DNA from 2 places in the Paenibacillus sp. FSL R7-0331 genome. Region 2 is predicted to be linked to the other one. Evidence: a T-box and tRNA genes for the amino acid it is inferred to sense, from the RefSeq annotation. Region 2 holds a T-box; the other holds one or more tRNA genes.
What was found. The T-box of region 2 lies ahead of pheS (phenylalanine--tRNA ligase subunit alpha). A T-box ahead of a tRNA ligase gene usually reads a tRNA of that ligase, here a tRNA-Phe.
Positions count from the first base shown of each region.

Region 1: it has a tRNA-Phe gene. The T-box ahead of pheS (phenylalanine--tRNA ligase subunit alpha) is inferred to sense a tRNA for this amino acid. The anticodon was not compared.

Region 1 covers NZ_CP009284.1:6,061,947-6,065,324, forward strand. The annotation lists gene R70331_RS26295 (GNAT family N-acetyltransferase) at 1-326, opposite strand, end outside; gene R70331_RS26300 (TetR/AcrR family transcriptional regulator) at 458-1,018, shown strand; tRNA gene R70331_RS26305 (tRNA-Leu) at 1,100-1,178, opposite strand; tRNA gene R70331_RS26310 (tRNA-Cys) at 1,207-1,280, opposite strand; tRNA gene R70331_RS26315 (tRNA-Gly) at 1,287-1,361, opposite strand; tRNA gene R70331_RS26320 (tRNA-Gln) at 1,367-1,441, opposite strand; tRNA gene R70331_RS26325 (tRNA-His) at 1,476-1,548, opposite strand; tRNA gene R70331_RS26330 (tRNA-His) at 1,589-1,664, opposite strand; tRNA gene R70331_RS26335 (tRNA-Trp) at 1,690-1,763, opposite strand; tRNA gene R70331_RS26340 (tRNA-Tyr) at 1,769-1,854, opposite strand; tRNA gene R70331_RS26345 (tRNA-Thr) at 1,860-1,935, opposite strand; tRNA gene R70331_RS26350 (tRNA-Phe) at 1,956-2,031, opposite strand; tRNA gene R70331_RS26355 (tRNA-Asp) at 2,052-2,129, opposite strand; tRNA gene R70331_RS26360 (tRNA-Met) at 2,136-2,209, opposite strand; tRNA gene R70331_RS26365 (tRNA-Val) at 2,227-2,302, opposite strand; tRNA gene R70331_RS26370 (tRNA-Glu) at 2,369-2,443, opposite strand; tRNA gene R70331_RS26375 (tRNA-Ser) at 2,467-2,556, opposite strand; tRNA gene R70331_RS26380 (tRNA-Asn) at 2,560-2,635, opposite strand; rRNA gene R70331_RS26385 (23S ribosomal RNA) at 2,693-3,378, opposite strand, start outside.
Region 2 covers NZ_CP009284.1:2,140,624-2,144,001, reverse strand. The annotation lists gene pheT (phenylalanine--tRNA ligase subunit beta) at 1-405, opposite strand, end outside; gene pheS (phenylalanine--tRNA ligase subunit alpha) at 789-1,823, opposite strand; T-box leader at 1,882-2,150, opposite strand; gene R70331_RS31815 (hypothetical protein) at 2,407-3,378, shown strand, end outside.

The DNA of each region.
Region 1 (3,378 bases), 3.0 Mb from region 2:
AGAATATGAAGAATTCGCTTTATGCCAAGCTGAGCAGCCAGTGCTAATCCGCCGTTTAACAGATATTGAACAAAGCCCGGTCCCTTTGCCCCGCTTTTTTTCAGCAGAACAGCAGAAACAATTTTTCCGTCTAGAATCCCTACAAAGCACGCACTTTGCTGATAATATGATTTTGTATTAGTATAATTAAGTCTATACAAGTTTTTTTTATAGTCCTTATCCTGGGTCAAAATTAGCGGAAACAACGGATATTCTAAAAATGAATCAGTTAACAAGGCAGCAACTTCTTGTAATTCATCCTTTTTGGCCAAGCGAAATGACTTCACGTGAATCACCTCTTATATTCCTTTGATTTTTCTTATTGTAATCAGCAGATGTATAAAATAGTATAGTCAATTCATTTTATTTGTTTATTAATGAACAGGCGAAGCCTAATTGTACAGAAATGGGGTTAATTGTGGGAGATAGACGATCTATTAAAACTAAAGCATCGATAAAACAAGCTTTTCTGACATTATTAAATACTAAGGCTATTTCTAAAATAACCGTTTTGGAAATCTCGGAGCTTGCTGACATCGGCAGAAGTACTTTTTATTTGCATTATCAGGACATCTACGATTTATATAATGAAATTGAAGCTGAGATGTTTGATCAGTTAAATCAGTTCTATGATGATTCCTTTCCAATTAAGAATCATCATGATATTATGCAATTTATTAATAAACTTACAGACTACATATATCGAAACAGGACATTATTTAACGTGCTTACTAATCCGGAAGACACATTATTAACCTCCGAAAAATTTAAGCAGTTTTTTAAAAAGAAGATCTTACAGGAAATGCTTGAGGATAACAGAGATCGTATTAAATCATCATTAAATGAAGAAACTGAAAGTTTGTTTATTGCGTCAGGGGTAGTCGGGGTTATTGAGGACTGGATCGTACGCGGCATGGAAGAAGAACCTGCGGGAATGTCTCTACGTATTCATCAGCTGCTGATGAAGTTAGAAGAATAACTGTATCACTTAACGAAAATGAGTTAGTCAGTAATAAAAAAAGGGTCCCTTAGAGATTATCTCTAAGGGACCCTTTAGCTATACCGGCGAGAGGACTCGAACCTCCACGGTTTCCCACTCGATTTTGAGTCGAGCGCGTCTGCCATTCCGCCACGCCGGCGTATTCAAGCTTATTATTCCAAAATCAATGGAGGCGCCACCCAGACTCGAACTGGGGATAAAGCTTTTGCAGAGCTTTGCCTTACCACTTGGCTATGGCGCCATAAAATGGAGCGGACGACGGGAATCGAACCCGCGACCCTCGCCTTGGCAAGGCGATGCTCTACCGCTGAGCCACGTCCGCATAAATGGCTGGGGATATAGGATTTGAACCTATGCATGACGGAGTCAAAGTCCGTTGCCTTACCGCTTGGCTAATCCCCAATATTCATTTCAATCTTCATTGTAGTAATAAAAGGGCGACTGATGGGTCTCGAACCCACGAATGCCGGAACCACAATCCGGTGCGTTAACCCCTTCGCCACAGTCGCCATATTAAGCTATTATTACAATTTCACACTTCAAAATTAATGGGGCGGCCGATGGGTCTCGAACCCACGAATGCCGGAACCACAATCCGGTGCGTTAACCCCTTCGCCACGGCCGCCATATTAAGCTTTAAAGTATTACATTGGCAGGGGCAGCAGGAATTGAACCCACACCAACGGTTTTGGAGACCGTTGTTCTACCTTTAAACTATGCCCCTAAAGATGGTGGAGGCTGATGGATTCGAACCACCGAACACGTACGTGAGCAGATTTACAGTCTGATGCGTTTGGCCACTTCGCTAAGCCTCCACAGATGGTGCCGGCGAGAGGACTTGAACCCCCAACCTACTGATTACAAGTCAGTTGCTCTACCAATTGAGCTACACCGGCATATTCTATTGTAACAATCATGGTGGCGCGGGAGGGAATCGAACCCCCGACACAAGGATTTTCAGTCCTTTGCTCTACCGACTGAGCTACCGAGCCATATAAAGTTGTGATACAAATGGCGGAACCGACGGGATTCGAACCCGCGATCTCCTGCGTGACAGGCAGGCATGTTAGGCCAACTACACCACGGTTCCAAATAATTGCGGGGGCAGGATTTGAACCTGCGGCCTTCGGGTTATGAGCCCGACGAGCTACCGGGCTGCTCCACCCCGCGTCAGTAAAAAATATATATGGTGGAGGCTGAGGGGATCGAACCCCCGACCCTCTGCTTGTAAGGCAGATGCTCTCCCAGCTGAGCTAAGCCTCCATCAAAACCAGCAACTTTTATATCATATCATTTCTCAATTAAAAAGTCAAGCTTTTAAAGAAATATTGGTGACCCGTAGGGGATTCGAACCCCTGTTACCTCCGTGAAAGGGAGGTGTCTTAACCCCTTGACCAACGGGCCATACTAATGATATCCATAAGGAACGGAGAGAGAGGGATTCGAACCCTCGAGACGCTTGTGGCGCCTACACGATTTCCAATCGTGCTCCTTCGGCCAAACTCGGACACCTCTCCATATGGCTCCCCGAACAGGACTCGAACCTGTGACAACTCGATTAACAGTCGAGTGCTCTACCAACTGAGCTATCAGGGAATATATACAGGCTTGATCACCTGAAAACTGAATCCGAAACGAATCTGCGAATTAATGTTGGATAAGCCCTCGACCGATTAGTATTGGTCAGCTCCATGCATTGCTGCACTTCCACCTCCAACCTATCTACCTCGTCGTCTCCAAGGGGTCTTACTAATTGGGAAATCTCATCTTGAGGGGGGCTTCACGCTTAGATGCTTTCAGCGCTTATCCCGTCCGTACGTAGCTACCCAGCCATGCTCCTGGCGGAACAACTGGTGCACCAGCGGTACGTCCATCCCGGTCCTCTCGTACTAAGGACAGCTCCTCTCAAATTTCCTGCGCCCACGACAGATAGGGACCGAACTGTCTCACGACGTTCTGAACCCAGCTCGCGTACCGCTTTAATGGGCGAACAGCCCAACCCTTGGGACCTACTTCAGCCCCAGGATGCGATGAGCCGACATCGAGGTGCCAAACCTCCCCGTCGATGTGGACTCTTGGGGGAGATAAGCCTGTTATCCCCAGGGTAGCTTTTATCCGTTGAGCGATGGCCCTTCCATGCGGTACCACCGGATCACTAAGTCCGACTTTCGTCCCTGCTCGACTTGTTGGTCTCGCAGTCAAGCTCCCTTATGCCTTTGCACTCTTCGAATGATTTCCAACCATTCTGAGGGAACCTTTGAACGCCTCCGTTACTCTTTAGGAGGCGACCGCCCCAGTCAAACTGCCCGCCTGACACGGTCCCCGTACCCGTTAAGGGC
Region 2 (3,378 bases):
CTCTTTCGGCAGCAGCTTGTCGTTCAGGCCCAGCTCTTTAGCCGAGCAGATCATGCCTTGCGAGAGAACACCGCGCAGCTTGGCTTTCTTGATATCCAGGCCCGGGAGCTTAGCGCCGACGAGGGCAACCGGAACCTTCTGGCCGGCTTCCACGTTCTTCGCTCCGCAGACGATCTGCAGATCCTCGCCCTGTCCGGCGTCAACGATACACACGTTCAGCTTGTCGGCATCCGGGTGCTTTTCTTTAGATTTCACATATCCGGTAACGATTCCGGACAGTCCTTTGTTGCGGCGCTCGACGCCGTCGATCTCGATGCCTGCGGTTGTGATTTTGTCCGCCAGCTCTTCAGCGGTTACTCCCTCTAACGATATATAATCGGTCAGCCATCCGGTTGATACTTTCATGTCCGCTCACTTCCTTTTGTTTCAGATGTATTTATCTACCTGCCGGTTCTGCTTGTTGTCCGGGAAATAGAAAAGTCCGCACTCCCAATTTCACTTTTAAAAATATTCTTGTCTATACGTACTTCCTCCAGGGAATATTTGGACTTCCGGCCACTGTTGTCTTCAGATTTCCTGATTAGAACCGCTATTCGCGGTCGAAATCCGAAGACAGCATATGCTTCCGTAGCGAGCTTTTCTGCGAAAAGCTTTCAGGCGGACGCTCCGCTCCTCCAGTTCCAAAATTCCCCTCCGGTCGTTCCTATACACTATTATCCTTAAAAGCCAAACCATCGCTACGCTTACCTTTCATATCCACCGCACCAGCCCGCAGCCCCGCCAAAAATTTAAATCCCCTTGAATTGCTTCACAAAGCCCATATCGTTAGTGTAGAAGTAGCGGATGTCGTCGATGCCGTATTTCAGCATTGCGATCCGCTCCACACCCATACCGAAGGCGAAGCCGCTGTATTTCTCAGGATCATATCCGCCCATTCTAAGCACGTTCGGATGGACCATACCTGCACCGAGGATTTCCAGCCAGCCGCTCTGCTTGCACAGGCGGCAGCCGTCGCCGCCGCATTTGAAGCAGCTGACATCGACCTCTACGCTCGGCTCTGTGAACGGGAAGAAGCTCGGGCGCAGGCGGATGCCTGTTGCCGGACCGAACATTTCCTTCACGAACTGGTTCAGCGTGCCCTTAAGGTCGCTCATGCGGATTTTGCTGCCGATGACCAGGCCTTCGATCTGATGGAACTGGAAGGAGTGGGTCGCATCGTCATCATCGCGGCGGTATACTTTGCCGGGACAGATAATTTTGACCGGAGTCTCTCCCTTCATAGCCTGCATGGTGCGGACCTGGACCGGTGAGGTCTGGGTGCGCATCAGCAGATCCTCAGTTAAGTAGAAGGAATCCTGCATGTCGCGCGCCGGATGGTTCTTCGGCAGGTTAAGCGCCTCGAAGTTATAATAATCTGTCTCCACCTCAGGACCTTCAGATACCTTGTAGCCCATACCGATGAAAATATCCTCGATCTCCTGTACCACACGGTTAAGCGGATGTATGCCGCCTTGCGGCAGAGTGCGGCCCGGCAGGGTAACGTCTACCTTTTCAGCCTGTAGCCTTTTCTGTGTCTCCTGCTGCTGGAAAGCCTCCTGCCTGTCTGTAACAATCTCTTCGATGGCGCTGCGCACCAGATTCGCCACCTGGCCGATCACCGGACGCTCCTCGGCGCTGAGTCCGCCCATTCCGCGCAGAACCTCAGTCAGCTCGCCTTTTTTACCCAGATATTTGACGCGCAGATCATTCAGCGCCTGCGGATCGGTAACCTCCTGCAGCTTAGCCAAGGCCTCGACCTTCAATGCTTCCAGCTTTTCTTTCATGGCGTGCACTGCCCCCTTTAATGATATATTGTACGACAAAAAAAGGCCTCTTCTCCCGGTAAGGGACGAAAAGACCGTGGTACCACCCTTGTTAGACAAGCTGTACCCTATCCCTATAAAAAGAGGTATTCCCTCTTCGGGCACGGTAAAGACCTGTCTCACTTTAACAGAAATAACGGTCTGCGGCCGGTATCCCCTACTCAAATATTCAGGGAACTGCTCCGGAGTGAACTTCGGCAGCTCTGCTCTCCCAGAAACGCTCTCAATCTGCGGCGTCTCCTCCCTGTTGGCCAGGCACTGCGTACTTGTCTCCATCACTGCATTTGTACAGATTATACGTATTCATCTTCACAAAGATATGCCTCAATAGTATAAGCAAAAATCAGGCGTTTGACAAGCAAACATAAATTTAGGCAAATTTTTATCTGTTTTTAATCTTCCTTTAAGTTTCAGAAAGCTTTTTCAGGAGATTTTTCAGCTAACCTTCAGCGAATCTTGTTATTTTTCCTAATTAGTAAGCCTGGCTATCCTTACTTTTACAGCACGCAGGGAAGGTCAGGTTTTTAAACAGGGAGGGAAATTCATGCATAAACGAAGTAAGGCTTATGTTCTGTTGTTGCTCAGCACATTTGCCGTAAGCCAGTTCCCCGGATTCACGGGGTCGGCAGCGCACGCGGCAGCAGCCGTCACTGCAACTGTCAAAACAGCGGCAGCCGTCACGGAAATCTCCACGCTCACCAAGCTGAGTTCAATGAATCTGGGGGCGTCCTTCAGTGTAAAGCTCAGCGATGTCAGCGTGTTTGCCCAGGACAGCGGAAATATTTTAACGTATACCCTTACTTACACCAATAGCTCCAGCACCAGTGTCAACCTGGCCAATTACTTCTCCAAGGCTGTGACAACCGGGGGAAGCGTAATCAAGGGATCGGCTGTCTCAGCGGACAGCCCGGTCAAAAAAATTGCCGGCAAAGAAACAAAAAGTATTACATACTACGCCAACATCGGCAAAGCCGCCACTGTGAAAGGGCTCAAGATTAATATGTACGGCTGGAATTTCAGCGCAGCCAGCTACGAGCAGCGGATCGGCACCTTTACGGTCCCTTCCAATTATTCACTCGCCGCACTTCAGGGGGAAAGCAAAAAGACCGAACTGAACAACGTTCCCGTAACCACCCAGGCCAGCTCGCTGCAAATCTACCATTATAACGGCAAGGTTTATGCAAAAGTGGGCTACAGCATCACGAATCTCGGCACCAGGGTACTGACCGATCCGGGATACAGCATGAATCTGAAATCCTCCGGCGGCTCGGTATTTACACTGGCTCTGGATGAGAGCAGCTCCGAATACAAGATTCAGCCGCAGGAAAAAAAGACGCTGTATTTCATGACCGAAATCCCGGCTTACATGAACCTGTCCAACATGACGCTGCAGATTGCCAAGCAGGACGAGGGCCTCAAGCTGTATCTGCCGGTAGCCTCCTATTCGCTGCCTGCTGCGGTTACTGCCGACTTCACTGTTGCCGCCGGAGCCGTCAAGAAGATATCCGTCAACAGC